Regions from separate parts of the Limosilactobacillus avium genome, predicted to be linked through region 2. Evidence: predicted binding sites of a transcription regulator. Region 2 holds the regulator's gene; each other region holds the start of a gene.

Region 1 (10,501 bases), on a different contig from region 2:
TTGGGAAAAATCAGGCCAACAAACTTGGAAGGCTTCCCCTGCATTGCCCGGGCCAGTGCGTTGGGCTGGTAGTTAAGCTCCCGCATAGCTTCATGAACCTTTTTAATTGTTTTGGCACTGAGGGACCCGTAATTATTGATTACCCGTGAGACGGTAGTTACGGAAACCCCAGCCAGTTGTGCAACATCTTTTAACTTTGCTACCATGTTAATTTCCTCGCATCCCTAGTGTTAAACTACTTCATTATAGCCTAGTGCCACCCCAACTGGAATCACTTTCTTTAATTTAGTAAAAATCAAGTATGAAATTACTATCATCTATCAAAAATGTTTTTCACATGATAAAGTCGGCTGAAAAGGCTAAATTTCGTGGTCAAATTGGTTATTTTAAACTATTCAAAATATAAATTTACTTATTTTATTTTTAATAGTTCATTGACGCGTATAAAAAATAATGCTACTTTAATTAATAGTGAAATCTTAATAACTTCTTAACTTTTTTGTGCAAAATTATCGGGGAAGAAAGACAGTCTTCCGATTATCTTTCAACTATCACTTTTTAAATGACAGGGGAGCTTAATCAATGAATCAACAGGTAAACGCTAATTCAAAGCACTTCAAAATGTATAAAAGTGGTCGCAAGTGGATGGTTGCCAGCTTAACGGCGGTAACATTGCTCACTGCTACTGGGGTTGTTGCCCACGCTGACGAAAACAACGGGAACAACCAACAGGCAGCTGTTTCAAACGTTAACACGGACAGCCAAGCAGCTAACCAGCAAAGTGCCGCAGTAAACAGTGTGGCACCGGCATCCGCAAGCACCGCTAACTCACAAGCCAACAGCACCGCCTCCAGTGCTACTAGTCAGGACAACAGTGCCCAGGCTACTTCAACACAGAGCTTTGCTGCCCAGACCAATACTCAGCAGGTCAACCTAAACTCACTTCACTTCAGTAATAACGCTACCTCCCAACGCTTTATTGAAAGTGTGGCACCAGGCGCAATCAATGGCTGGAACAAGTACGGTGTCTTGCCTTCCGTAACGGTTGCCCAAGCAATTATTGAAAGTGGCTGGGGCCGTTCTGGCTTAGCTACGCAGACCCACAACCTCTTTGGGATCAAGGGCTCATACAATGGTAACTCGGTTACGATGCGGACCCGTGAAGTTTACGGCGGTCGGTCTGTTTACATCAACGATTCTTTCCGGGCTTACGCCAACAATTCACAATCTGTTGAAGACCACGGGGACTTCCTGTACGTCAACAGCCGCTACCGTAACCTGCTTGGCGACACTAATTATGTTTCCGTTGCCCGGAAGTTGCAGGCTGACGGTTACGCAACCGACCCTAACTACGCCAACGCATTAATCCGGATGGTTCAGACATACGGCTTGAGCCAACTGGATTCCGTAGCCATCTCTGGGAAGACGGTCATCAACAAGCAACAAAATGATAACTCATCAAGTAGCTACGCAAGCAGCACTAACTACTACACCGTTCACGGTGGCGACACGTTATCAAGCATTGCTAACCGCTTCTCCACAACGGTTAACACCTTGGCCCACCTGAACGACATCCAAAACGTCAACCGGATTTACGTTGGTCAACGGCTCCTCGTTCGTCAAGCAGCACCGGTTAACAACCAAAATACCACGACGACCACAACAACGCCTAACCAAGGGCAAAACCAAAGTCAGTCTACCGCGCCAGTTAACAATAACAACACGGTCAAGACTTACACCGTCAAGAGTGGGGACACGTTATCCGGAATTGCTAACCAGTTTGGCATGAATTACGTTCAGTTGGCCCAAATCAACCATATTAAAAACGTCAACCGGATTTACGTTGGCCAAACTCTGCAGTTGCAAGCACAAGCTAATAATGCAACGGTTAGCCAACCGGTCCACAATAACACCACTAACAATGCTAAGCCGGCCCCAACCCCAGCACCAGCTACTAACAACGCAGCCTACACTGTTAAGAGTGGTGACACCTTGTCTGGGATTGCCAGTCGCTTTGGGGTTTCCTATGAGCAGCTGGCCCAGCTTAACAACATTGCTAACCCGAACCTGATCTATGTTGGCCAAGTCCTGCGGGTAAATGGTCAGGCGGCACCACGTTACAACAACTACAGTCGGTCATCAGCAACGACTAGCGTCCGGGGCGGCTACACCGTTAAGAGCGGTGATACCCTGTCTGGAATTGCTGCACAGTATGGCCTTAACTGGCACACCCTGGCACAACGTAATAATTTACAAAGTCCTTACACCATTTACGTTGGGCAGAAGCTGGCCTTCTAATCATCTAGAATAATTTGTTTATAAAAAAGCAAAAGTGCTTAACAGCCTTTTGCTTTTTTGTCGTTTAAATCCTAAAATAAAAGGTAATATAAGTCCGTTCGTTTCAACGTAAGAAAGTAAGGGAGAGCCAATGGCGACGCGTATTTCTGGAGAATTACCAAACATTATCAAAATCAGCAGGCTTTTCAAGGTTCTGGGTAATCCCAAGCGACTGCAATTGATCTACCTCTTGATTCAAAAGTCCATGAGCGTTTCGGAGATTAGCTCGACGCTGAATTGGGAGCAGTCCGGTGTTTCTCACCAACTGCAGCTTCTCCGGAAGTATAACCTGGTCCAGCAGCACCGTCATGGTAAGGTGGTCATTTACCACCTCGACGACCCAAAAGTAATGACCCTAATTGCCGATGCCCTCAGCCATGCAGAGGATATAGTTAAGTAAAAAAACAGCTGACGAAGTTTCGTCAGCTGTTTTTTAGTATTTGTGCACGTCTTTTCAGACAAACTTGAGTTGGAATTGGTCGTCACTCTGAATGTCCTTAACCGTGACGTTTTCCCCGTCATGAAATTGGTCCTGGTCCACCCAAAAGCCAGGATGCTCATGGCTATAAAATTTAAAGTTGTAGTATGGTGCTGAGCTCTCTTCACTAACCTTCATCACCCCTTGGGAACCATCGGAGCAATGAATCGTTTGCGTCTTATAATTATCATGGACAAAAATCGTCGTCACTTCTAACACCTCCATTATGGATTATAGCATAACTTTGGTATACCTAAAAATAAAAAGCATTGTCATTTAAATTAATGATCGATTAAGTTAATAATGTTGATTAAGTTGCACTTACTCTACACTTAAAAAGAAGGGCCCACCGCGTTTTTACACGCGAAGGGTCCCTTCTTTATTTGAATATTAGTCGGCCGTAAGGGCATCGATTGGGTTCAGGCGGGCTGCACGCCGGGCCGGCAGCAGTGCCGCGATGAAGGAAATTACTACCGCAACCACAAACGCGAAGATCACATTCCCGGCCGTTATCTGGACGATGTTGTACTTAATCATCCCGTATAAGGCGTGGTTCAGAATTACGGTTACGACAATGACAATAACCAGTGCTAAGACCGCTGAGAACAACCCAATAAAGATTGACTCTGAAGTGAACAGACGACGAATATCTTTCTTCCTCTCACCAAGTGCCCGCAGGATCCCGATTTCCTTGGTCCGTTCCGATACCGACATGTACATCGTCACGATGATCATCAGTGCGGAGACGAGAAGGGAGATCCCGGCAATGGCGGCAAGAATAGTCGAGGCAAGGTGGACGTAAGTGTTAACCGTCTTCAGGATCGAGCCAACCGTAATTGCCCCAAACATGCGCTCACCCTTGGCATTCTTGAGGTTGTTAATGCGGTTAGCAACCTTTTGAACATCAGAGAGGCTGTTGGCACTCACCGCCACAAAGTTCGGGCTAGTGACGGCGCCGCTGCCCCGCAGCATCCGTTGCATTGTACCGTAGCTAACCGTTGTCTGGGCACTAGTTCCTTCACTGAGGCCAGCCACCTTCACCGTCCCGTTAATGGCAACCGGGTCCCCCTTACTGTTTACCCAGTTAAAGGAAATGTTAACCGGCTGGCCAATAATCTTGCGGTAATTCTTCGCATCGGTCAGCTGGATGGCCTGTTGCTTCGTCAGGACGATCTCATTACTACCTGGCCGGTGACCATGCTTGATCGAACTGGATGTCACTGACTTATTCCAGGTTGTCAGTGTGGTCCCACTCTGTTGCAGTTTCTTGTACGACAGGCGGTAACCACTGATTATGTTCCCCTTTTGGACGCTGGACACCCCATCGACCTTACTTAGCCGGTGGAGGGCCCCACTATCAATCATCATTGACTGGGGATCTGCGGAAAGGTTTTGCATCAGTGATGATTGGATCTGGTCCTGGGTAAGATGCTTCCCGGTCGGGTTCTTGAATACCGTGATTGACCGGGGGTTGGTCAAGGAATTAATTTGGTTTTGGATATAGCCATTAATCCCGTTGCCCAGGCCACTGAAGAGGAGGACGGCAAAAATACCAATTGCCGTTCCCAGCATGATCAGTGAGTTGCGCCAGAAGTTATACATCAGGTGCTTAAAAGACATCCGGTAGCTGGCCATCGCCGGGAGCTGCTGGGACTTAATCACTGTGGGGTCCTTAGGGAGGTCATAGGCTGGCCGGAGCCGTTCGTCCCCATCAATTTTCCCATCGGCTAAGTGGACGACCCGGGTTCCATGGTCGGCAACTTCCTGGGAGTGGGTAACCGCAATGACCAGCTTACCATCCTTGGCAATCTGGTCCAGCAATGTCAGAACCTCCTGGGTATTTTGTGAATCAAGGGCCCCCGTCGGCTCATCGGCAATAATGATCTGGGGGTCACTGGCAAGGGCCCGGGCAATTGCCACCCGCTGCTTCTGTCCCCCAGACAGGTGGTTGGGATGCTTATGAGCCTGGTCGCTCAAGCCAACCTGGTCAAGGAGCTTTAACGCCCGCTTCTGGCGCTCTTCCCGGGAAAGTGAGGTCATGTCCAGGGCCACCAGGACGTTATCCAACACCGTTAAGTGGGAAATCAGGTTATACGACTGGTAGATGTAGCCGACCATTGACCGCCGGTAGTCATCCAACTGGTGCTCCTGCTTATGGTCAAGTGGGGTTCCCTTGATCAGGACCTCACCGGAAAAGTTACGGTCCAGCCCCCCGATGATGTTCATCAGGGTTGATTTTCCCCCGCCAGACTCACCTAAAATCGAAACAAACTCGCCCCGTTCAAACTGGAGGTCAATTCCCTTTAAGACCGGAAAGGCTTCTTTGTCAAGATAGTAGGCCTTCTTGATATTGTGCAATTCTAAAAAAGCCATTGTATTCTCCTTACATTTATTTAGTTTGATTATACCAAAAACCTGCTCAAGGCAAGGGAATCCTCAAGCAGGCTTTATCAAAAATTTATTTCCTGGGAAATATTTACCTTTCCATTGTGAGCTTACCATCCATCAACTGGTAGATATGGTCAGCAAACTCACGCAGCCGCATGTCATGGGTCACGACCACAATTGCCTTGTGGTGCTTAACGGCCATGTTCTTAAAGAGGCGGCCAACAACCTTCACCCGGTTACTGTCGAGTGCCGCTGTTGGTTCGTCCGCTAAGACAATTGGCGGGTTAGGGTACAGGGCGCGGGCAATCGCCACCCGTTGGTTCTGCCCACCGGACATCTCGTCTGGATAGTGGTTGGCGAGTTGGGAAACATCGAGTTCTTCAAGGAGGTTGTTCAGCTCCTCTTCTGACATATTTCCCGTCTTCTTAATCCGGCGAACCAGGGCAAATTGGTCCTTCACGGTCAGGTAGGGAAGCAGGTTGTACGACTGGAGGACAAAGCCAACCTTGTTCAACCGCAATTGGTCCCGTTCCTTAGTCGATAATTTATCTAAGGTTTCCCCTTCAACCGTGACCGTTCCCGTCGTTGGTGTTTGAAGGCCCCCGGCAATCGTCAGGAAGGTACTCTTGCCGGAACCAGAGGGACCCAGGATCAAGCTTAGTTCACCCAGGTCAGCCGTAAAGTTAACGTCATCTAACACCTGGACCTTACTGATTCCTTTACCGAAATCCTTACTGATGTTTTTGAGTTCAATTACTGACATTGCGTAACCTCCTAACTGTTGAGGGCCCTTACTGGGTCAACTTTCATAATCATCCGCACCGGTAGTAGGGCCCCAATTCCCCCAAGAAGGATGAGGACAAGGGAGATCAGACCAATCAATGGCCATTTCAAAACCAGCGGGACCGTCATCGGCATCAACCAAGCCGTCAGCAGGGTCAGAACCAGGCCACCGCATATCCCAGCGACCATCAGGATAACCGCCTGGTCAACCGTCGCCCCAACCAAGTGGCGGGCCGGAATTCCCTGGGCACGGAGCACGGCATAGTTGGGCATCTTCTGCATCGTGAGGATGTAGAGGAAGACCGCAATAATTACGAGGGAGATTACCATTAAGAAGCCAATCATAAACATAAAGGTACTGTTTTCTGCCGAGTAACCAGGAAGTTTCTGGATGAATTTGTCAATTGGGTAGTGGGCCAGCTTTTTGAACCGACTAGCACCCTCCTGCTGGTTGCTAATGATTCCACTGGCAACCACCTGGGGAGCAACTCCCCGGAGTGCACGCCAGGTCGAAAGGCGACCATAAACTACCGGGGCAACGTTTAACTGGGAATCCTTGGCGAAGCCCACCAGGCGGTAGTTTTCCGCTGTTGAGTTGAGCTTCACTTTGTCTCCCAGTTGGTAGCCCTTGGCCTTTAAGCTTTCATCAGCGACCAGCTCATGCTTATTTTTGGCGTGCCGCCCGGCAACCAGGGGCATGTTATCCTTGGCAATATACTGTCCGGCATCAAGGCCAATAAACTGAACACTTTCCTTATGAGCCTTTCCCTGCGTCCGTTTCATGACGGCCGCGGTTTGACCAACGAGGGCCTCGTGCTTATTGAGGGAACGACCGGCCAGCTGGTCCTTAGTGATGACGGACTGACCCATATTATCATTGGCATTCTTGTTCAAAAATACCGTATGGGCGTCCCACGTTGTCAAGGCGGCCTTATTCTCGTTCGCCAGGCCCAGCATCATTCCCATTAGGATGAACATCAGGTAGCTAATCATCACGATCATGGCAATGATCAGTCCATACCGGACCTTCTCGTGTTTAATCTCTTTTAAAGCTAAAAACATCCTACCCCTCCTTTGCCAGGAGCGCCGTCAAAGCGGCCCTTAATCGTTTCAGTATTTGGTCACTACTGTCCGGGTAGCGCAGCCCTTCCTTGATTGCCTCATGAACAAGCGTCATGACGGCCCACTCGGTCGCCGTCACCGGGCGCAACGTGGAATCAACCGGTTGCAGTAACGCCTCATTGACGGCGAAATGCCGCTTTACCAACTCATAGTAGGGACTGGTATTCACTTGGCTAATAAAGGCGGCCACCTGGTCAACATACGCCGCAGCAGATTGAAGGCGGTGGGCACGGATATCGTAATCGTGAAGCTTAAGCAGCGCCTCATGATACAGGTAGGTATACGCATCTGGCAGGTCGGTAAAGTACTTGTAGAAGGCCCCCCGGGCGATCCCGGCGTCCTTAACAATCCGGGCCACCTGGGCATCTGCCAGGTTGTGGGCACTAAATTCAGTTAGCAACGCCTGCCGGACGGTTTCCTGCTTAGCTGCCGGTAGGTTTTCAAAGGTTTTGCTTGGCACGTTTAACCCCTCCTTAAGTGACACGGTGTCACCAAACTTTATAAGTATCATAGCAGCCTGGTGACACCGTGTCAATATTACTGAAATAAAAAAAGCATTTCCCGGGAAATAATCCTGGGGAATGCTTTCACCACTATTAAGCTTCTTCACCGGCAAGCTTAACAACGGCCTTGGAGACATTTTCAATCCGGTCGTTTACAAAGTCGTCCACTTGGTCGATCCCAAATTCATGGGAAAGAAGTGGCAGAACATCGACCTTACCAGATGCCATCAGGGCAATTGAATCTTCGAAGCAGTAAGGATTGATGAAGGCCCCTTGAATCTTCAACTGCTTTTGGAAGACTTCGTAACTGTTAATGGAGAACTTGTCGTCTGGGTTACCAACCCCGAACATTGAAACTTGGCCACCACGGGCAGCAGCTTCAACGGCTTGTTCTTGGGTTTCGGGACGACCAACGGCTTCGATGACGATGTCGTATTCGTTAGTTGGGATCTTTTCACCCTTCTTGGTGTTAATGGTCTTGGCACCAAAACGGTCGTGGTTAAGCTTCAGTTTTGCATCGTTGCGACCACTCAGGGTAACCTCGCTAACCCCGTATGCCTTCAGGGTTTGTACGAATAATTGACCCATGAAGCCATCACCGATAACCAATGCCTTTTGGTATGGGTGGATTTCCAGCAGGTCAACACCGTGAACGGCACATGATAATGGTTCCGTTACGGCAGCCGCCTTCAATGAAACACTGTCAGGGATTGCGTAAACAACCTTTGCAGGTGCCGTGAAGTAGTCTTCAAAACCACCGTCACGGGTAACCCCAACGGCAGACAGGTTTTCACACAGTTCAGGACGGGAAGTCCGGCAGTACTTACATTCACCACAGTAAATGTTCGGGTCAACTGTTACCCGGTCACCAACCTTGACGTTCTTAACGGCAGCACCAACCTTGGCAACCACCCCGGAGTTTTCGTGACCCAGGACGATTGGCGGAACGGCACTAGCCGATCCCGGCAAGCCAGCGTATAAGGCGTGGTCAGTCCCGCAAATACCAGCGTAGGCGGTGTGAACGAGTACTTCATCAGGCTTTACTTCTGGGGTTTCAACATCCTTAACTTCAAGCTGTTTAGTCCCTGTTAATACAAGTGCTTTCATAATCAATTCTCCTTATATAATGTAGTCGGCATAATTATAGTGAAGGATTACACTAGTTGTCAAACGTTTGACAGAAGTAACCGTTTCCAAATAATAATATGAAGAAAACTTCAAAATTTCTTAAATTTATTTAGAACAGTTGTGAAAACGTTTTATCCGTGTTAGTGGCTACCTATCAGCGCAATTGCTATTTAAGTTTATTGCGGTAAAATGCCTTGAGACCGGCAATCTTCCGTTGAAATGTAATATTTTTTATGCTAACCTAACAAAGTATTCGAATTAAGTTAATTTTGATTGTTGGTCAAGTTAACAAAATAAGATGAAAGGTGGATTTGGCGTGGACAACACAAAAAATCAACACAAGAAGCATCACTTGATAGAGTATGCTAACGGTAAGTCACTCGAAGAAATTAACGGAACGGTTGAGGTTCCTCATGGCAAGGGCTTCTTTAAGACCTTGTTTGCTTACTCCGGACCTGGTGCCCTCGTTGCGGTTGGGTACATGGATCCAGGTAACTGGGCTACTTCAATCACCGGTGGTCAAAGCTTCCAATACACCCTGATGACTACTATCTTGATTTCAAGTTTGATTGCGATGTTACTGCAATACATGGTGGCTAAACTCGGAATCGTGAGCCAAATGGACCTCGCCCAGGCAACACGGGCACGGACCGGTAAAGCGTTAGGGATTATTCTTTGGATCATGACGGAATTAGCCATCATGGCCACCGATATTGCGGAAGTTATTGGTGCGGCGATCGCCCTGAACCTGCTCTTCCACATTCCGTTGATCCCATCAGTATTCATTACTGTTCTTGATGTTTTAGTTCTGTTACTTTTGACAAAGATTGGTTTCCGGAAGATCGAAGCAATTGTTGCATGTTTAATTCTGGTTATCCTGTTCGTCTTCGCATACCAAGTTGCTTTGTCACGGCCTGACTGGGCCGCTGCCTTTGCTGGCTTGGTACCATCTGCTAAGGCGATTGCCCAGCACCCACAAATCGGTGGAATTACGCCACTGAGTGGTTCGCTGGGGATCATTGGGGCCACGGTTATGCCGCACAACCTGTACCTGCACTCCGCTATTTCACAAACACGGAAGATGGACCACAACGACCTTAACAGTATTCGGCAAACTGTTCGGTTTACCACTTGGGATTCCAACATTCAGCTGTCTTTGGCCTTCGTTGTTAACGCCCTCCTGCTGATCATGGGGGTTGCGGTCTTCAAGTACGGTGCCGTTAAGGATAGTTCATTCTTCGGTCTGTACGATGCTTTGAACAACACCTCAATGCTTTCCAACCCGATTCTGATTGCGGTTGCTAAGTCTGGTATTCTGTCAACGCTGTTCGCTGTTGCCCTGCTTGCTTCTGGTCAAAACTCAACCATTACTGGTACCTTGACCGGGCAGGTTATCATGGAAGGTTTCATTCACATGAAGATGCCACTGTGGGCACGGCGGTTAGTTACCCGTATCATTTCTGTTATTCCTGTTCTGGCCTGTGTTGCTATGACAAGCGGTGAATCCGTGATCCAACAACACTCGGCCTTGAACCTCCTGATGGAAAATTCACAGGTCTTTCTGGCCTTCGCCCTGCCATTCTCAATGTTGCCATTACTGATTATGACTAACAGTGAGGTTGAAATGGGTGAATTCAAGAACCGAATGTGGGTTAAGGTCTGTGGCTGGATCTCAGTTATTGCCCTGACCTTCTTGAACCTGTACAACCTGCCTTCAACTTACGAGGGCTTCGGTGTTTGGTCCAAGGGCACTTCCGATGTT
Region 2 (10,501 bases):
TCTTGTATTTCCCTGCGGAATGGCCCGCCCAGCGAATTGAGCAGTGGAAAATAATGCTCCAGTCGCGGGCCGTTGAAAACCAGGCCTTCGTTGTGGCCGTTAACCGGGTCGGGGACGATCCCGACAACCACTTTAACGGTCACTCCCTGGTAATTGACCCCTTGGGAAAAATTATTGTCGATGCTGGTGAAAAAGATGGTTTGACCATGGCGGAAATTGACCTGGACCAGCTTCAGAAGGTGCGGGGACCGATTCCGGTCTTTGTTGACCGCCGCCCGGAGCTATACAAGTAGGAGGGATAACTTATGGAATTTGCACAATCACACCTGTTAGATACATTACCAAAACAGTTTTTCGCTAACCTGGTTGCCAAGGTCAATCAAAAAATTAGTGAGGGCGTTGACGTGATTAACCTGGGGCAGGGGAACCCGGATAAACCCACGCCTGATTACATCGTCAAGAGTACCCAAAAGTGGGTTGCCGATCCCAAGACCCATAAGTACTCACCATTCCAAGGCTTGCCGGCCTTTAAGAAAGCGGCTGCTGACTTTTATGCCGAAAAGTACGGCGCCCACTTTGATCCGGAAAGTGAGGTTGCCATCTTCGGGGGTTCAAAGATTGGTCTGGTAGAACTACCATGGGCACTGATGAATCCGGGGGACACTTACTTGTTGCCGGATCCTGGTTATCCGGATTACTTCTCCGGTGCAGCGCTGGGGGACGTGAAGTTTACTACCGTTCCCCTTTTGGAAGAAAACAACTACCTTCCTGACCTTAAAGCCATCCCAGAAGCGGTCGCTCGGAAGGCCAAGTTCTTCTACCTAAACTACCCAAACAATCCGACGGGGGCAGTCGCAACTCGTGAGTTTTACGAAGAGCTGATTGCCTGGGCCAAGAAGTACCATGTGGGTATCATCAGCGACTTTGCCTACGGGGCAATTGGCTTTGACGGCAAGGCGCCGCTCAGCTTCATGCAGGTGCCGGGGGCTAAGGACGTGGGGATTGAATTCTATACATTCTCAAAGACCTTTAACATGGCTGGCTGGCGGGTGGCCTTCGCGGTCGGCAATGCCGATATTATTGGGGCCCTCAACCTGATTCAGGACCACCTCTTCGTCAGCCTCTTCCCGGCCTTGCAGTACGCGGCTATTGATGCCTTAAAGGATCCGGCACGAGACGAAGCGGTTGCCCAGATTGTCCACCGTTATGAAGAGCGGCGGAACGCCTTCGTGAACGCGGCCAAGAAGATTGGCTGGCAGGCATTTGTGCCGCGGGGGACTTTCTACGCGTGGATGCCGGTTCCTAAGGGCTACACCAGTGAGCAATTCGCGGACCTCCTGCTGGAGAAGGCGGGAGTAGCCGTCGCTCCAGGAAATGGCTTTGGAAAGCACGGTGAGGGCTATGTCCGGATCGGTCTGCTGATGGCACCCGAACGGCTGGAAGAAGCGGTTGCCCGGATTGGTAAGTTGAATTTATTTTAAAAAAGGTAAATAGGAAGTGAAAAAGCAGTGGGCACACGTCGCTGCTTTTTCAGGATTGCTGTGTAATATTAAAAAGGGAACGCTAGCGCTCGAATTTTCCGAACAACACTAGAGTTCCCTTTTGTAATAGCCTTATTTATTTTGCTGATCAAACTCTTCCAGTTTCTCGGCGGCTTCCGTCCAGTCCAGTTCAACCTCGTCTGACTTTTCCTTCAGCTGGTCGAGCTGCTTCTGGAGGTCGGTAAGCTTTCCTATGTCGGTGGCAATTTCCGGTTGAGCCATCTTTTCCTCAATCGCCTGTTGCTGCTCTTCAAGCTGGCCCATCTGGTCCTCCAGACTATCAACGGCCCGTTGCAATTTCCGCCGGGCCCGCTGCTGTTCCTTGCTTTGCTTGTAGGATTGCTTACCCTTGGAGACATTGGCCTTCTTTTCGCTACCAGGAGTTGTCGTTGTTGGCGTCGGCGCCGCAGCTCCCTGGGCAAGGTAGTCGTCATAGTTACCGACATAGTGGGTAACGCCGTCCTTTTGCATATCAAGAATATCGGTAGCTACTTGGTTGATGAAGTACCGGTCGTGGGAAACGAAGAGGACTGTACCAGTGAATTCGTTGATGGCACTTTCGAGCACCTCCCGACTGTCAATATCCAGGTGGTTGGTCGGTTCATCAAGAATTAAGAAATTGATTGGCTTAAAGGAAAGTTTGGTCAATTCCAGCCGGGCCTTTTCACCCCCGGAGAGGTCGTGGACAACTTTGTAGACATCGTCCCCCACAAAGAGGAAGCTGCCCAGTAGGGACCGGATATCCTTTTCGGGAACCTCTGGATGATCGTCCCACACCTCATTGAGAACCGTCTTATCGGCGTGCAGTTGCTGCTGTTCCTGGTCGTAGTAACCGATGTCAAGGTTAGCACCCAATTTAATGGTCCCGCTGATGGCGGGAATGCGGTGCAGGATGGTCTTCAAGAGGGTTGACTTCCCAATCCCGTTGGGGCCAATGATCCCAATCCGCTGGGGCTTCCGCACCGCGAAGGAAAGGGGACCGGCCAGGACTTGGTTTTCATAGCCGACTTTCAGGTGGTCAACATCTAGCACTTCGTTACCACTGGCCTTGTCGCTGTGAAAGTGGAAGTGGATGGACTTATCATCAGTGCTTGGCCGCTCAAGCCGGTCCATCTTCTCAAGTTGCTTTCGGCGGGCCTGGGCCTGCTTGGTGGTGGAAGCACGGACGATGTTGCGGTTGACAAAGTCTTCCAGCTTGGCAATTTTCTTCTGCTGCTGGTCGTAGTGCTTCCATTCTGCCTTCAATCGTTCCTGCTTGTGGTGGGCAAACTGGGTATAGTTACCGGTGTAATGAACCAGTGTCCGGTTATCCAGGTCGTAGACGTCCTTAACTACGTGGTCCAAGAAATAACGGTCGTGAGAGACGACCAGTAGGGCCCCTTGGTAACTCTTCAGGTAGTCTTCCAACCAGGCCAAGACGTTCATGTCCAGGTGGTTGGTCGGTTCGTCAAGGATCAGCAGGTCAGGGGCCTGAAGGAGGATCTTGGCCAGTGCTAACTTGGTCTTCTGACCACCGGAGAGGGCATTGACGGGCGTATCGTAATACTGCTCGCCGAAACCAAAGCCCGTCAGGATTCCCCGCATCCGGGACTCATATTCAAAGCCGCCCTCCTTCTTGTAGTTAGTTTGCAGGCGGTCATAGGTAGTCATGACTTGTTGGTATTGGGAACTGGTGGTATCAAGGTTTGCCAGTTGTTCCTCCAACTGACGAATCTCCTTTTCCTGCTCGTGGAGGGGGGCAAAGACGGTATCCAGTTCTGCCCAAATTGAGTTTTGACTATCAAGTCCCTGGTCCTGGGCCAAGTAGCCGATGCTTAAGTTTTTGACTTTACTGATGGTCCCCTCGTCGGGAGTGGTAACTCCGGCAATCATTTTTAAGAGGGTCGTTTTTCCTGCACCATTGCGACCCACTAAGGCAGTCCGCCCGTGGTCCTGGACTTGCAGGTTAATATTATGAAATAATACGTCTGCGCCGAAACGACGCATAACATCATTTGCTTGCAAAAGAATCATTTTGAAACCTCGCTAAATCATATGATAACAGTGTTTATTTTAGCAGATTTCATTTCAATTTAGTTAAAAAGGTAAAATTGTTTTGTATAACGCTTCACAAAATTGATGAAAATTGCTAGAATAATTAGGAAATGAATTTCACAAGTGCACCCAACCAGTCAAAAATCCTAAGAATCCGGCGATTGGCCGGGAGAATAATAATGGTTGGAGTAAAGAAACAGGGGGACAAAGATGGCTACCAAAAAAATACCACGCGCAACAGCACGGCGCTTACCAATTTACTATCGTTATTTGACGATACTACTAAACGCAAAGAAGGAACGGGTTTCTTCGACTGAATTATCAGAGGCCGTTCAAGTTGATTCTGCAACCATTCGGCGGGACTTCTCTTACTTTGGGGAACTCGGAAAGCGGGGCTACGGTTATGACGTTGCCAGCCTTTTGAAGTTCTTTAAGGGAATCTTGCACCAGGACTCCCTGGTCAGTGTTGCCCTGGTTGGGGTCGGCAGCTTAGGAAGTGCCTTACTGAACTTCAACTTCCACCAAGACACTAACCTGCGGATCAGTGCGGCTTTCGACAACAAGCCGGAACTGGCAAATAAGATCAAGAGTGGAATCCCGGTATACCCGGCTAGCGACATTAAAAAGCAGCTCCAGGAACAGCAGATTGATATTGTTATTCTGACCGTACCAGGGGACAAGGCCCAGGACGTTACCGACCAGCTGGTTGATGCTGGGGTAAAGGGAATCCTGAACTTCTCACCTGTTCGCCTGTCCGTGCCGAAGGGTGTCCAAGTTCAAAACATTGATCTGACAAACGAACTCCAAACCTTAATCTACTTTATTAAGAACTACTCTAATGACAACGACTAGGAAGCCGACGGACCCTTGTTTGTCCTTCCTAACTTAGAAGAGCGCTAGTAGCCAGTATTTGCTGGGTGCCAGGGCTCTTTTTATTTTGGGGACAAAGTTAAAAGTCAAAATTAGTCAAACTTTATTATTGCTTTTTGAAAGAAAGATGGTATAGTAGAAATTGTGGTTAGCACTTAACAAGTTAGAGTGCTAAAAGCAAATACTAAATTAACAAGATGGAGGGATTAACGTGTTAAAACCATTAGGAGATCGCGTTGTTCTTAAAGCTGAAACTGAAGAAGAAAAGACAGTTGGCGGAATTGTCCTTGCTTCCAACGTAAAGGAAAAGCCAACTACTGGTAAGGTTATTGCTGTTGGCGAAGGTCGGACCCTCGACAATGGACAAAAGCTTGCTCCAGCTGTTAAGGAAGGCGACCGGGTATTGTTTGACAAGTATGCCGGCAATGAAGTTGAATACGACGGTGAAAAGTACCTGGTTGTTCACGAAAAGGACTTAGTCGCAGTTCTCGACTAGTTGTTGAATCATAATATAATCGCTTAAATAAAATCTATTCTATTTTTTGAGGTGACAATTAATGGCAAAAGATATTAAATTTGCTGAAGACGCACGGAGCGCAATGCTTGCCGGTGTTGATAAGTTAGCTGACACTGTTAAGACCACCATGGGTCCAAAGGGTCGGAACGTTGTTTTAGGTCAAAAGTACGGTAACCCAAACATTACTAACGATGGTGTTACGATTGCCAAGGACATCGAATTAGAAGACCCATTTGAAAACATGGGTGCTAAGTTGGTTGCCGAAGTTGCTTCCAAGACTAATGACATTGCTGGTGATGGGACCACCACTGCTACTGTTTTGACCCAAGCAATCGTTAACGCCGGAATGAAGAACGTTACTTCTGGTGCTAACCCAGTTGGCATTCGTCGGGGAATTGAAAAGGCTACGGCAGTTGCTGTTGAAGCATTGAAGAAGATGTCACACGACGTTAAGACCAAGAGTGATATCGAACAAATTGCTTCCATTTCAGCTGCTAACCCTGAAGTTGGTAAGCTGATTGCCGATGCTATGGAAAAGGTTGGTCACGATGGTGTTATCACTATTGAAGACTCCCGTGGTGTTGACACGAGTGTTAACGTTGTTGAAGGGATGAGCTTCGATCGTGGTTACATGTCTCAATACATGGTAACCGACAACGACAAGATGGAAGCCGACTTGGACAACCCATACATCCTGATCACTGAAAAGAAGATCAGCAACATTCAAGACATCTTGCCATTACTGCAAAGTGTTGTTCAACAAGGTCGGGCACTGTTGATTATTGCCGATGACATTACCGGTGAAGCTCTGCCAACCCTTGTTCTGAACAAGATTCGTGGAACCTTCAACGTATGTGCTGTTAAGGCTCCTGGCTTTGGTGACCGGCGGAAGGCTCAATTACAAGATATCGCCGTATTGACCGGTGGTACTGTCATTTCCGATGACCTGGGCATGAACCTGAAGGATGTTACGATTGATCAATTAGGTCAAGCTAACAAAGTTACGGTTACTAAGGACGCCACTACTATTGTTGATGGTGCCGGCGCTAAGGAAGCCATTGCTGAACGGGTTGACCAAATCAAGCAAGCCATTGCCAAGACTACTTCTGACTTTGACAAGGACAAGCTTCAAGAACGTTTGGCAAAGCTTTCCGGTGGTGTTGCCGTTGTTAAGGTTGGTGCCGCAACTGAAACTGAATTGAAGGAAAAGAAGTACCGTGTTGAAGACGCCCTGAACGCTACCCGGGCTGCCGTTGAAGAAGGATTCGTTCCTGGTGGTGGTACGGCCTTAGTAAACGTCATTCCTGCTCTGGAAAAGATCGACGCAACTGGTGACGAATTAACTGGTGTTAAGATCGTAACTTCTGCTTTGGAAGCACCTGTTCGTCAAATCGCTGAAAATGCCGGGGTTGAAGGTTCTGTTATTGTAAACGAACTGAAGGACCAAGACGACGGTATTGGTTACAACGCTGCTGATGGCAAGTTCGAAGATATGGTTAAGGCCGGAATCGTTGACCCAACAATGGTTACTCGTTCTGCCTTGCAAAACGCCGCTTCTGTATCCGCACTCCTGCTGACCACGGAAGCCGTCGTTGCTGACAAGCCAGAAGCAAACGACAAGCCACAAGCACCTGCACAACCAGGTCCAGCTATGATGTAAGTACAAACTTAACTATCAAAAAAGGGGACTGTTTTGCCGGTCCCCTTTTTTATTTCCCGGGAAATTTTTCGAAAAAAAGAAAAATAATCGTCGCAATGATAATTGCAAAGTAGGATAATTAGTTGTAACATTGTTCAGTCATAAGGATTAATAATATTGAAGTAAAAATATATGTGTAGGGAGGATAGCTATGTGGCGTTATCTTAAACGTGTATTAATTGGGAAACCGTTAAAGACCCTTGATGAGGGTCAGACGCACCTTACGAAGTTTAAGGCTTTGGCAATGCTTTCGTCAGATGCTATTTCGTCAGTTGCATATGGTCCTGAACAGATTACAACGGTCTTGGTCACGCTATCGGCGGCGGCACTGTGGTACTCAATCCCCATTGCAGCAATCGTGCTGGTCTTACTGTTGGCCATTACTTTGTCATACCAACAAATTATCCATGCATACCCAAGTGGTGGTGGAGCCTACGTGGTTGCCACTGAAAACTGGGGAAGCAACGGGGGGGTGTTTGCCGGGGGATCACTACTGGTTGACTACATGTTGACCGTTGCGGTTTCAACGACTTCTGGGGTTGAGGCGATTACCTCGGCCGTCCCCGCCTTATACCGGTTCTCAATTCCCATCGCAATTATCATTGTCTTGCTAATCATGTTTATGAACCTGCGGGGGATGAGTGAAAGTGCTAATTTCCTGACGGTGCCCGTCTACTTCTTCGTAATCATGATCCTCATCATGATTGCAGTCGGTATTTATAACATCATGACTGGCCATATCCATTACCAGGCACCGGCAGACTATGGAACTCCGGTTGCCGGAATGTCATACGTCCTGTTTATTCGGGCGTTCTCGGCTGGTTCATCCTCACTGACCGGGGTGGAAGCGGTAAGTAATGCCGTGCCAAACTTTAATAAGCCGAAGGAGAAGAACGCGGCAACGACCCTGGCAATTATGAGTGCCATCCTGGCCACCTTCTTCACTGCTATTATCTTCTTCAGCTTCTTCATTGGGATCGTCCCAAATGGTCGGACAACCGTCCTTTCGCAGATTGCCCTGACAATCTTTGGGGGTCATGGTCTTGGCTTCTACCTGCTGCAACTGTCAACAGCGATGATCCTTGCAGTTGCCGCTAACACTGGTTTTTCTGCCTTCCCAATTCTGGCCTTCAACATGGCCAAGGATAAGTATATGCCCCATGCATTCATGGACCGGGGGGATCGGCTCGGCTATTCTAACGGGATTATTTCCCTGGCAATTGGGGCCATTATCCTAATTGTGATTTTCCATGGGCAAACGAACAACCTGATTCCCCTGTATGCCGTCGGGGTCTTTGTACCATTCACACTGTCGCAATCAGGGATGATTATTCACTGGTTCCGGACCCGGCAAGGAATTTGGCCCGCAAAGGCCTTTATTAACTTTGTCGGTGCCGTAATTTCCTTCTGCCTGGTGACTTTCCTGTTCTGGCAACACTTCAATAACGTATGGCCCTACCTGATCATCATGCCATTGCTGTTGTACATGTTCCACCGGATTCATTCGCACTACATTAAGGTTGCCGCCCAACTCCGGGTGGCCGAAAAGACGAAGGTCCAGCTCCACGATTATGATGGGGCCACGGTTATTGTCCTGGTCGGTAACGTTACCCGGGTGACCCGGGGGGCAATCAACTACGCCCGGTCAATTGGTGACTATGTTATTGCCATGCACGTCTCGTTTGATGAGAACCCGGGGAAGGAGCATAAGACCGCCAATGAGTTTAAGGCAGAATATCCCGACGTTCGTTTCGTGGATATCCACTCCTCATACCGGTCGATTGCCAAACCAACACTGCGGTTTGTTGATGTCATTGCCAAGCGGGCGGAGGCCCGGAACTATTCAACCACGGTTCTGGTTCCCCAGTTTATCCCTAAGCACCCATGGCAACTGGCACTGCACAACCAGACCAGTGTTCGTCTGCGGGCAGTGCTGAATTCACGGGAAAATATTATTGTTGCTAGTTACAACTACCACTTGCATGAATAGTTGGTGGTCAAGCATGAAGATAAAAGAGACGTTATTTGGGCTTGCATTTGCGCTGGGACTAGTGTTCACCGCCAGCTATTCGATTGATAACCGGGGCTTTCATTCCGGACTGTACGGAATCATTGGCAGTGTGCTGATTCTGGCTGCATACGTGGGCTTTAACTGGCAAAAAATTAAGGCAGGTAACCCCCATACCCGCCACCTGCTGTGGGGGTTGGGTAGTTTACTTGCCTTCATCATTGTTCTTGATATTTTAGAAGTTGTATTGGCTTGAAAAGGATTGGCGAAGATTTCGCCAATCCTTTTTTGGATTAACGTCTTTAGACCTAGTTGAGTACGCGAGCAAAGCGAGTGTGCGAAACAAAAAACCACCTGCTATGCGGGTGGGCAATAAAGATTATATAAAAAAGCCTCTTTTGCCTTAAGATGTAGGTGTTCAAGCCAAAATCAAATAAGGGAAAAGAGGTTTTATAAATATGGCTAATAAGTTAAATAGCTTAGCCCATACGAAATGGTTATGTAAGTACCATATCGTATTCATTCCAAAGTATAGACGGAAAATAATTTACAATCAATATCGCAGAGATCTTAGAGATTATATAAAACTCCTGTGCAAGTATAAAGGAGTGCAAATCATTGAAGGTCACATGATGCCAGATCACGTACACATATTAGTGAGTATTCCGCCCAAGCTAAGTGTTTCGCAGTTTATGGGATATTTAAAAGGGAAAAGTGCCTTGATGATGTTTGACCGCCACGCAAACTTAAAATATAAATTTGGGAATCGACATTTCTGGGCAGAAGGATATTATGTGAGCACAGTAGGCATGAATGAAGCCACAATAAGAAAGTATATTCGAGATCAAGAAAAGCATGACATGGTAGTTGATAAAATAACCAGTGCTGAATATTCGGACCCTTTTAAGGGTAAGTGAAGGAATACAAACGCTACTTAAAGTAGCAGCGAAGTAGTCAGAGCATTTTGGCTTGAGCAAAGCGAAAGCCAGCGCCTTGAGACGCTGGCTTTTCTTTTCGGCTTATAGCCGATGTGCAAACCACCCGTTTGACGGGTGGTTATGATTTAATTTATTTTTGTGGTTCAAAAGGGAGCTCGTTGAAACGTTTCTCACCCTCACTGATTTCTAATTGGTCGTTAAACCGGTTCGTTAGGTCCTGAATAGTGGCCTTTACTTGATCCGTATCGACGAATACGCTTGTGACAACGTTAGCCCCGTACTGTTCGTTAGCAATCTCAAGCTGCTTTTCTTTTAGATAATAAAGCAGGAGGTCATGCTGGCGGTAAGAAACGGTAATGTTCAACGTTGCCTGCTGGATACGCTGGACGAGGCCCGCCTGGTGGATAGCCTTTGTCGTGACGTTGCTGTATGCCCGGATTAGGCCACCAGCCCCTAACTTGATTCCGCCAAAGTAACGGGTAACGACGGCAACAACGTTGTGTAACTTGGCTAGCTGGAGGGATTCAAGGATGGGGACCCCGGCTGTGCCACTGGGTTCGCCGTTGTCACTCTCCCGCTGGACCTGGTCATTATCACCAATCATATAGGCGAAACAGTTATGGTTCGCCTTTTTATTTTGCGCTTGGATTTCCTTAATAAACTCTTGAGCAGCAGGTTCACTATTAACCCGCTTCAGTGAGCAGATGAAGCGGGACTTTTTAATTACCAGCTCAAAAGCGGTGTCTTTGGCAATGGTCAAAAATGGTTCATTCATAATTTGCTTGCTCTTCTTTCGTGCATGATTATTTTGTTAACGTAATTAATAAGTGGAGGGGGTTAAATGGATAAGAGTAATTATTACGGCCGCCGGGTCTTGGTGAACTGGGTTGACCA
Region 3 (10,501 bases), on a different contig from region 2:
CCAAGACGAGTCCCCGGTTGATGTGATATGATAGGATTATCCAAGAAAAAAATGGGCTAACTGGGCCCTTTTTGGGAGGATTACTATGCAAAAGTTTTTCAGTCGTGAAACCTGGCTGTTTTATTTTAAACACCCAGCGGTCCGCTGGAATGTCTGCTATTTGCTATTATTAACCATTATTAGTTTATGTTTTGCCTTTATCTTTAACTGGCTAGTTGGGGTAGTTGTGCTGGTAATCGCCCTCGTCGGCGGCCTGACCAGTGTGAAGCAGCTGCGCCGGCTCGTCATTGACGCTAATGAGTACCTGAATCACTTGCTATACCAGATTAAGCAGGGCCAGCAAGAGGCCCTCTTAGAGATGCCGATGGGGATGATCATTCTTAACCGCCAGCACGCGGTGGAATGGATCAACCCTTACATGGCGCGGTATTTCAGCCTGAAGCGGGTAGTTGGCAAGCCACTCGCCGAGGTCGATCAGGAGCTCGCGCAGTTGGTTCAGCAGCATGCGGATGACCAGAAAGCGCAGGTCGTATCGTGGCAGGGACGACAATTTGAGTTTCTCGTCCAGAACAAGAACCACGTGGTCTACCTGATGGACGTCACGAAGTATGAACAGATCAGTAAGCAGTTTAAACGGGAACAGATTTTCCTCGGGAATATCTACCTCGATAACTACGATGAGTTGATCCAGGGGATGAGTGATTCCGCGGTCTCCAACCTCCATAATTACGTTACCTCGGAGATTAACAAGTGGGCGACCGCCAACCACCTTTTGATGAAAATCATTGATGATGATAACTACCTGATTATCGGGCACGAGGCTTCACTACAGGCCCTGGAAAAGAAAAAGTTTAAGATCCTGGACGTGATTCGGGAAAACACGTCCCAACGCAACTCGCCGGTGACCCTGAGTGTCGGGATTGCCTACGGGGAAAGCGACCTGGTCAAGCTGGCCGACACGGCTCAGAATAATCTGGACCTTGCCCTCGGCCGGGGTGGCGACCAGGTAGTTGTCCGTTCTAAGGATAAGCCGGCCCGCTTCTACGGTGGGAAGACCAACCCGATGGAGAAACGGACCCGGGTGCGGGCACGGATGATTAGTCAGGCCCTCAAGGAATTAATCAGCCAGGCTGACCAGCTCTTTGTCATGGGGCATAAGAACCCCGACATGGACTCACTGGGTGCCTGCCTGGGGATCCGCCGGATTGCTGAGATGAACGGCAAGGAATGCTGGATCGTAGTCGATGATGAGCACCAGCACTCCGACATTCGCCGGCTGATGCGGGAAATCGACAACTACCAGGGAATCAAGGACCACGTGATTTCCCCCGAGGCGGCCATCAACAAGTCGACCAGCAACAGTCTGCTGGTAATGGTGGACCACGCCAAGGAAAGTATCACGATCTCGCCGGCCCTCTTTGAGAAGCTGCAAAACCGCCTCGTGATCATTGACCACCACCGGCGGGGCGAGGAGTTCCCCGAGAACCCACTGCTGGTCTACATCGAGCCGTACGCTTCCTCAACCTGTGAGCTGATCACCGAGATGTTCGAGTACCAGCCACGTGAAGGGAAGGGGCTGAACAAGCTCGAGGCCACCACGATGCTGACGGGGATCCAGATCGATACGAAGTCGTTTACCAAGAGCGCCGGGACGCGGACGTTTGATGCCGCCTCCTACCTGCGTTCGGCGGGGGCCGACGGGATGATGATCCAGGCCTTTATGAAGGAGGACTCGCACAGCTTCATGGAGCGTAACCACCTCCTGGCGCGGGCGGAGATCAGCAACTCGGTGGCCATCTGTGCCGGCGAAGAGGACCGTTACTACGACTCGGTAACGGCGGCCCAGGCGGCTGACATGCTCCTGCAGATTGCGGGGGTGGACGCTTCGTTTGTAATTACCCTCCGGTCGGGCAATATGATTGGCGTTTCGGCCCGGTCAATGGGCGACTTTAACGTCCAGGTAATTATGGAGAAGATGGGCGGCGGTGGCCACCTCGCCAACGCGGCGACCCAGATTAGTGGCCAGACGATTGCCCAAGTTAAGGAAACACTGCTGGGCCTGTTGAAGCAGGACCCGGTTAATGAAACAGAAGAAACAGAGGAGTGACAGACATGAAGGTTATTTTTACACAAGATGTTCGTGGACGCGGTAAGCGGGGCCAAGTCAAGGAAGTTCCAGACGGCTACGCCCAAAACTACCTGATCAAGCGGGGCCTGGCTAAGCAGGCTACCAAGGCTGCAATGAGCCAGTTAGCCGGCCAAAAGCGGGCCGAAGAAAAGCACGCGGCCGAAGAACTTGCCGAGGCCAAGAAGGTTAAGAAGGTCCTGGAAAATGACAAGACGGTTGTTGAACTGAGCGGGAAGGCCGGGACCGATGGCCGGATGTTTGGCTCGATTTCCACTAAGCAGATTGCCACGGCCCTCGAAAAGCAGTACAAGGTTAAGATTGACAAGCGGAAGATTGAACTGGCCGCCCCAATCAAGGCCCTTGGTTACGTTAACGTGCCAATCAAGCTGCACCCAGAAGTAACTGCTGAAATTCGGGTTCACATTGCCGAAAAGTAGTTGGTAAATTGTTAAGACAAAAGAGGTATCGCCATGGATAATGCACCAATGCAAGAAGAACCGCGCGATATTGAAGCAGAAAAAGCAGTTCTTGGAGCTGCTTTTTTAAGTAAAAACGCGCTGGCGGATGCAATGGAATACTTGGAGCCGCATGACTTCTACAAGCGTGCCCACCAGTTGATTTTTGAAAAAATGGTTGACCTCTATGAGGATGACCAGCCGATCGACCCGATCATGATGAACAGTGCCCTGGCTAAGGACAACCAGACGGAAAACGTTGGCGGCCCGGCCTACATTGCGGAACTGGCCTCCTCCGTCCCCTCCGCTAGAGACGTCAGCTACTATGCCAAGATTGTCCATGATAAGGCGACCCGGCGGCGGTTGATCAACACCGCCACGAAGATCATCAACAAGGGTTACGCCGACGATGAACGAATTGAAGACCTGCTCGACTCCGCCGAACAGGACATCATGCGGGTCTCGGAGGGCAATAACCAGTCGGACTTTAAGAAGATCAACACGGTCCTTGATGAGTCCTTAAACCACATCGATGAGCTTTCCCAGCAAAAGACCGACGTGACGGGGCTCAAGACCGGCTATAAGCAGTTAGATGAGATGACCACGGGGCTTCATAAGGACGAACTAGTCATCATCGCGGCCCGGCCCGCGGTGGGGAAGACGGCCTTTGCCCTAAACATCGCCCAGAACGTCGCCACCCGGACGGACGACGAGGGTAAACGGACCTCGGTGGCCATCTTCAGCCTGGAAATGGGGGCCGAGTCCCTGGTCAACCGGATGCTGTGTGCGGAAGGCAACATCAATGCGAACCACCTACGGACCGGGCAGCTGACGCCCGAGGAGTGGGAAAGCATGTACATGGCCATGGGGACCCTGTCGAATGCCCAAATCTTCATCGATGACACGCCGGGGATCAAGGTGGCCGAAATCCGGGCCCGCTGCCGGCGACTGGCTAAGGAACAGGGTAACCTGGGCCTGATCGTGATTGACTACCTCCAGCTGATTGAAGGGAGCAACCCCGACAACCGGCAACAGGAAGTTTCGGAAATTTCGCGGCAACTCAAGAAGCTGGCCAAGGAACTAGAGGTCCCAGTGATCGCCCTTTCCCAGCTGTCACGGGGAGTGGAACAGCGACAAGATAAGCGGCCGGTCCTGTCCGATATCCGGGAATCCGGATCGATCGAACAGGATGCCGATATCGTTAGTTTCCTCTACCGGGACGACTACTACGAGCACGATGAAGACGATGATGAGGACCAGGGTGGTGGCCCTGGTCAACAGGATGACGATGATGCTGCTAACGTCAGTGAAGTCGAAGTCATTATTGAAAAGAACCGGTCCGGTCCGCGGGGCACGGTCAAGCTGCTGTTTGCCAAGTCGTACAACAAGTTTGCGTCGGTGGCCTACGTTCCGGAAGACCACCAATGATAACTATTTGTCCAGCATGAATATACGGAGAAAGTAGGGCTAGAGAAAAGGTGTTTTTTCCAGCCTTTTCTTTGCAATCGGGAGGAGATGTCACGGATGCAAAAAGAGAACGGGGTTCAACTGAAGTGGCTGCTGGTTGGAATCTTCATCAGTAGCATTGGCAACAGCTTTGTCTGGCCCCTCACCACTATCTATATGCATGAGCAGTTGCACGAGTCGCTGACCGTTTCCGGGATTATCCTGCTCTTCTACTCGGGGGCAAACGTGGTTGGGAGTTACATCAGTGGGCTCTTATTTGACCGCTATAACCCCCGCCACCTGTTGCTCAACGGTTCCATCGTGGCAACCATCGTGATCGCGTTGATGATCTTCTTTAACGGTTGGCCAATCTACGCCTTCCTGTTGACTGCCATTGGTTTTTTCAACGGCTGGATTATGACGATGATCAACTCCTACGCCACCCGGACGGGCCAGGATGGGCGCTACGTCTTCAACATGCTTTACTTTGCCAATAACCTGGGGATGGTGATTGGGACCACGATTGTCGGGCCCCTCTACCAGTACGCGCACGGTAACATTGCGCCCCTCTTTACGATTACTACCGTCCTCTACCTCATCTTCATCCTGATCGTCTTTGTCCACTTTAAGGATGGGGACGACAAGACTAGTGGGGAGACGCCGACGGTCGACATTACGGGGGACCAGCGGGCAGCCAAGATGCCCAAGGCCAACCTGTGGGTCTGCTGGACCTTCTTCATTAGTCTCTGCGTAATCTGGATGATGTACGAGCAGTGGTCCAGTAACCTCTCCGTCTTCATGACCGAACGGGGGATTTCGATGACCAAGTACAGCCTCCTGTGGACCATCAACGGGATCTTGATTGTCCTGGCCCAGCTGGCCCTTTCCTGGATCAACCGCTGGTACAACAACCCCTACATGCTGGTCTACATCGGGACGTTCACCATTGCCCTGTCCTTTGTCCTCCTCTTGGTTGCCAAGACCTACGCCTGGTTTATCCTGGCGATGGTGGTCCTGACGATTGGGGAGGCCACGGCCATCCCGACGATGCCGGCAATTGTAAACAGCCTTTCGCCCGTCGCGGTGAAGGGGAAGTACCAGGGAATTTTGAATGCCTACTCCTCGCTCGGTAAGGCGTTCGGGCCCCTCTTTGGTGGCTTGGTGATCGGCGCGGCTTCTTACCACGTCCTCTTTGTGATCTGTGCGGCGTCAATTCTTGTTGTTGAACTTATTATCCTCCTGGTTGCCAAGCTGAAACGGCAGGCGACTAAAGAATTCTAGGAAGTGATCGTGGTGTTTTATAACAACTTCGATAATGTTCACGGTGAGGACCGCTTCGGCCTGGTCGGGAAAACCGGGGACGGCTTTCGTGAGGACCGGCAGTTGGCCCTGCCCTGTTATAAGTGTCAGCAGGGGCCACTAGTGATTGCGGAGCGGAACTGGGTCGCCACCAACAATGATGACTCCCAGCGCTACCAAATCGTGGTTCGCTGCGTCCACTGTGGGGCGGTTGACGAGTTCATCGTCAACAACGGTCGTGAATACCAGATTGGTAAGCTCAAACATGCTTACCAAACGCCCAGTGAACAAGATTTAAAATAAAATAAAGCAGGTAAGGAAATAATATTCTTTACCTGCTTTTTTTGTCTTATATTTATAACTTTTCCGACAATCGTATGAAAACCTTTTCATTCGACAAGTAAAAAGTTTCACAAGTTTAGGTTGCCCTAACCCATACTATGAGTAGGCGTGTAACAATAAATAATAAAACTCTCATTTTTGAAAAACTAAAAATTATCAAACTTTGTGATAGTGTAAACATTGTAAAGCGATTGGATATATCTAAGGAGATGTATTGTTATGAAAATCAAAGCTGCTGTTGTAGATAAGAAAGGTGCAAAGTTTGATATTCGTGACGACGTTGAATTGGCTGATATGCAAGCTGACGACCTGCAAATTCACATGGTCGCAACTGGTATTTGCCACTCCGATGAAGCCCTTCGTAAGGGTGATGCCGAAATTGGTTACCCAATTATCTTAGGACACGAAGGTTCTGGGATTGTTGAAAAGGTTGGTCCTGAAGTTAAGGACTTCAAGCCTGGCGATCACGTTATCCTGTCATTCTATGGCTGTGGTAACTGTATCAACTGTTTGAAGGGTAAGCCAACGAAGTGCTTGAACTACGCTGCTAACAACCTGTCAGGTGTTCGTCCTGACGGCAGTGCCCACTTTACTGAAGATGGCCACCAAGTTGATGACATGTTTGACCAATCATCATTCACTACCACCACTGTTGTTCGTGAGCGGAACGCTGTTAAGGTACCTAAGGACCTTGACCTGCGGAAGCTTGGACCTCTGGGCTGTGGTTACGTAACTGGTTCTGGGACCGTCTTCAACACATTGAAGCCTGAACCAGGTTCCACCATTGCCGTAACTGGTACTGGTGCCGTTGGTTTGGCTGCTATGATGGCTGGTAAGATTTCTGGCTGCACGAAGGTTATCGCAATTGACCGTGTTCCAGAACGGCTGAACCTCGCCAAGGAATTGGGTGCTACTGACGCTATCAACACTAACGACGAAGACATGGTTAAGGCTATCCAAAAGCTGACCGATGGCAAGGGTGTTGACTACATCGTTGATACCACTGGTGTTACTAAGGTTATGCAAGACGCTATCCAAGCCTTAGCACAAGGTGGTGTTCTGGCTGCCATTGCCGTTACTGCTCAACACATCGACGTTAACACTTGGAACGACCTTTGCCCAGCTGACCGGACAATCGTTGGTGTTAACATGGGTGACTCAATTCCACAAGTTGACATTCCACGTCTGATTGAATTCTACAAGCTCGGCATGTTCGACTTCGACAAGACCGAAAAGTTCTACGACTTCGACCAAATCAACGAAGCCAACGCTGACTCTGTATCTGGCAAGACCATCAAGCCAGTTCTGATCATCGACAAGGACTACAAGCCAGGCGAATAATTTGCCCAGTAAAGTTGGTTTAAGGCATTAGATAGTACGCTTGAAAGGAAGCAATAAAATGGCTACACCACACTACAAGATGTACATTAATGGTAAATTTGTTGACACAGATTCAGGCAAGAAGATTACTGTAATCAGCCCAAACGATGAATCTGTTTTAGGGACCGTTCCTAGTGCCACGGTTGAAGAAACCCGTGAAGCAATTGACGCCGCTACGGAAGCTGAAAAGACTTGGCACCGGGTACCTGCACCAACCCGTGGAACCTACCTCCACAAGCTGGCCGAAGAAATTCGGAAGGACCCAGAACCATGGATCAAGAATCTGCAAGTTGAACAAGGTAAGATTCGTTCACTTGCTGAAACTGAAGTAAACTTCACTGCCGACTACTTTGACTACATGGCAGCAGCTGGCCGGACTTACAAGGGTGAAGTTATCCAATCCGACAACAAGGATGAGACAATTCTGCTGAAGCGGATGCCAATTGGTGTCATCGCCGGAATCCTGCCTTGGAACTTCCCATTCTTCCTGATTGCCCGGAAGATGGCTCCAGCTTTGGTAACTGGTAACACCATCGTATTGAAGCCAAGTTCTGACACCCCAATTGGTGCCCTTGAATTTGCTAAGCTCTGTGACAAGGTTGGTATCCCAGCCGGGGTTGTAAACTTTGTTACTGGACCAGGCTCGGTTGTTGGGAACGAACTTTCCAAGAACCCTAAGATCGGCATGGCCAGCTTGACTGGTTCTGTTGGCGCTGGTAAGCGGATCATGGCTGCCGCAGCTGACCACGTTGGTGAAGTTTCCCTTGAATTAGGTGGGAACGCTCCAGCTGTTGTTTGTGACGATGCTGATTTAGACGAAGCCGTTAACGACATCATCAACTCACGGTTCGACAACAACGGTGAACTTTGCAACAACGTTCAACGGGTATACGTCCAAGAAAACGTTGCTGACGAATTCATGGAAAAGCTGACTGCTGCTGTTAAGAAGATCACTGTTGGCGACACGGTTAAGAACCCTAAGATTGGCATGGGTCCACTGATCAACAAGGCCGCCCTTGAGAAGGTTGACAGCCAAGTAAAGCAAGCTGTTAAGGAAGGTGCCAAGGTTGTTACCGGTGGTAAGCCAGTTGACGGCAAGGGCTTCTTCTACGAACCAACAATCTTGACCAATGTCAAGCAGGATGGTTCTGCTATCCAAGACGAAATCTTCGGTCCAGTTCTGCCAGTTATGACCTTCAAGACCCTTGAAGAAGCCGTTGACATGTGCAACGACAGCACGATGGGCCTGACCTCTGGTATCTTTACCAAGAGCCTTGACCGGGCAGCCTACGCTGTTAACGAAATTCAAGCCGGTGAAACCTACGTCAACCGGAACTACTTCGAAGCTATGCAAGGTTACCACGCTGGTGTTAAGGAATCTGGTATCGGTGGTTCTGATGGTATGCACGGTATCCTTGAATGCACTGACACGAAGGTTGTTTACATCCAACGTCACCCAGAAAACATTTAATACTTCTCCTTTTATAAACTAAGTATCTCCTGAAAAAGGGGCACGACAATCAGCCGTGCCTCTTTTTTGGGTGCAATATTTGGAAATATTTCCCGGGAAATTATAGTTCATTAGCGACAATCTTGGACTGGTCAGCCAGCTTGTCGTGGTCCAGCTCACCCATGTTCTTGGCAGTTACGACCCCGGCAAGGATGGAATCGTTGACGTTCAGGGCGGTCCGGGCCATATCGATGATTGGATCAATGGCAATTAAGACTCCCATGATGGCAACGGGCAGGTTCAACGTCCCGAGGACCATCAGGGTCGTAAAGGTGGCCCCACCACCGACGCCAGCAACCCCAAAGGAAGCGATGACGTCAATGGCAATCAAGGTCAGGATAAACTGCCAGGAGAAGACGTTAATTCCGGCAGTTGGGGCGATAATTGCGGCAACCATTGATGGGTAAATTCCGGCACAGCCGTTCTGACCAATCGTCAGCCCAAAGCTGGCCGCAAAGTTAGCAATGGAAGAACTAACCCCCAGCGAGTCCCGTTGAATCTTGACGTTTAACGGCAGGGTACCGGCACTGGTCCTTGACGTAAAGGCAAAGATGAGGGCGGGCCAAGCCTTCTTGTAGTAGGCAACCGGGTTGATGCGGTTGACCAGCAGGATGATGGTGTGGACGATAAACATTACGGCAATGGCCACGTAGGCAGCGACGATGAAGGTGCCCAGCTTGGCGATGGAGGCAAAACTACTGGTTGCGGTGGCCTTGACCATCAGGGCGAAAATACCGTATGGGGTTAACTCAAGGACCATCTTTACCAGGCGGCTGACGATTGCCTGCAGGGCGGCGATTCCCTTGGCAAAGATCCGGGCCTCATCCGGCTGGTTATCGCGGAGCCACAGGAAGGCCACCCCGACCATCAGGGAGAAGATTACGACGGCAATGGTACTGGAAGACCGGGTGCCGGCAAAGTCAGCGAAGATGTTGGTGGGTAAAAGGTTGGTGATCTGTTGGGGAAGGGTCAAACCCTTTAATGTTGCCTGGTGGGTCTTAATGGCGTCAATGGCCGTCGAGTTGGCCGCCATCCCCTTGATGAAACTAGCTCCCTGGAGGTTGAAGGCCAGGACACTCATGATCCCGATGAAGGAGGCCACGGCGGTGGTGGAAAGGAGGATTCCCAAGACATTGGTGGTCATCTTCTTCAGGTTCGTTTGCTTCTTTAGCTTAGTGAAGGCGCCCACGAGGGAAACGAAGACCAGGGGGATCACCAGCATTTGTAGCAGGGCAATGTAGCCGTTGCCGACGATGTTGATCCAATCGATGGCCGTCGTGGCGGTTTTACTGGTGGGACCATAGATTAGTTGAATGGCCGCGCCACCGATGATTCCCAAGACCAGGGCCAAGAAGACGAGCTTGTTAAAGCCCCAGTGGCGACGGTGGAGGTAAATCATGCCGGCCATAATGGCGGCGGCGATGATGATAATAAGTAGTGCTTGCATTTTTAATGCTCTCTTTCTTTAATTTACATAATTCCGCAATTCGTTTAGCAACAAAAAAAGAGTTCCCAGTGCGCGCACTCTGAGAACTCTTACTTGGAAAATATTTAAAACGGAAAAGCTACTTGTTGTTAACTTTGCCGTCTTCCCGCTGAGTAATCATAGGGTAACGCAAATAGCATGTTGGCGTTCGCACAACATGCACAACAAGTAGCAGCCTTGGCAAAAATTGCGTTAGTCATAATGATTACTCCCTTCGTTTCTAAACTTGGCTATACTATACCGAGTTAGTTACTTTTTGTCAACAAAAAAATATAATTACCCGGGTGACGGCTATTTGGTATATGATTGAGGAAGACGGAAAAGGAGGAATTGCGATGGACACAAAACAGTATCGGTATACCAGTAATGATTTTAAGATTAAGAAGGCGCCGACCTTTGTTACGGACTCAAGTGATGAGCTGAAGAAGATCAAGAAGCAGGTTAAGAAGAATCTG

Evidence for each region. The regulator Rex, encoded in region 2, represses fermentation and respiration genes when NADH is low (regulators of the CRP and FNR family bind a similar motif). The targets are predictions, from matches to a motif close to TTGTGAANTANTTCACAA.
Region 1: a site for Rex is predicted at 8,756-8,773, ahead of QOS01_RS06275 (zinc-dependent alcohol dehydrogenase family protein). Genes of this name have one in related genera too.
Region 3: a site for Rex is predicted at 5,834-5,851, ahead of QOS01_RS05880 (NAD(P)-dependent alcohol dehydrogenase). Genes of this name have one in related genera too.

Annotation. Positions count from the first base shown of each region.
Region 1 covers NZ_CANCWN010000016.1:12,780-23,280, reverse strand. The annotation lists gene QOS01_RS06315 (LacI family DNA-binding transcriptional regulator) at 1-206, opposite strand, end outside; gene QOS01_RS06310 (LysM peptidoglycan-binding domain-containing protein) at 583-2,298, shown strand; gene QOS01_RS06305 (ArsR/SmtB family transcription factor) at 2,429-2,737, shown strand; gene QOS01_RS06300 (hypothetical protein) at 2,792-3,025, opposite strand; gene QOS01_RS06295 (ABC transporter ATP-binding protein/permease) at 3,206-5,188, opposite strand; gene QOS01_RS06290 (ABC transporter ATP-binding protein) at 5,292-5,966, opposite strand; gene QOS01_RS06285 (ABC transporter permease) at 5,978-7,048, opposite strand; gene QOS01_RS06280 (TetR/AcrR family transcriptional regulator) at 7,050-7,568, opposite strand; gene QOS01_RS06275 (zinc-dependent alcohol dehydrogenase family protein) at 7,705-8,718, opposite strand; gene QOS01_RS06270 (Nramp family divalent metal transporter) at 9,038-10,501, shown strand, end outside.
Region 2 covers NZ_CANCWN010000002.1:24,769-35,269, forward strand. The annotation lists gene QOS01_RS01035 (carbon-nitrogen family hydrolase) at 1-293, shown strand, start outside; gene QOS01_RS01040 (pyridoxal phosphate-dependent aminotransferase) at 306-1,481, shown strand; gene abc-f (ribosomal protection-like ABC-F family protein) at 1,614-3,554, opposite strand; gene QOS01_RS01050 (redox-sensing transcriptional repressor Rex) at 3,786-4,427, shown strand; gene groES (co-chaperone GroES) at 4,657-4,941, shown strand; gene groL (chaperonin GroEL) at 5,003-6,622, shown strand; gene QOS01_RS01065 (APC family permease) at 6,813-8,651, shown strand; gene QOS01_RS01070 (hypothetical protein) at 8,665-8,925, shown strand; gene tnpA (IS200/IS605 family transposase) at 9,128-9,586, shown strand; gene QOS01_RS01080 (YigZ family protein) at 9,738-10,382, opposite strand; gene QOS01_RS01085 (DEAD/DEAH box helicase) at 10,449-10,501, shown strand, end outside.
Region 3 covers NZ_CANCWN010000014.1:19,431-29,931, reverse strand. The annotation lists gene QOS01_RS05905 (DHH family phosphoesterase) at 86-2,107, shown strand; gene rplI (50S ribosomal protein L9) at 2,113-2,565, shown strand; gene dnaB (replicative DNA helicase) at 2,599-4,011, shown strand; gene QOS01_RS05890 (MDR family MFS transporter) at 4,108-5,310, shown strand; gene QOS01_RS05885 (hypothetical protein) at 5,323-5,631, shown strand; gene QOS01_RS05880 (NAD(P)-dependent alcohol dehydrogenase) at 5,890-7,011, shown strand; gene aldA (aldehyde dehydrogenase) at 7,070-8,521, shown strand; gene QOS01_RS05870 (L-cystine transporter) at 8,622-10,007, opposite strand; gene QOS01_RS05865 (PPK2 family polyphosphate kinase) at 10,382-10,501, shown strand, end outside.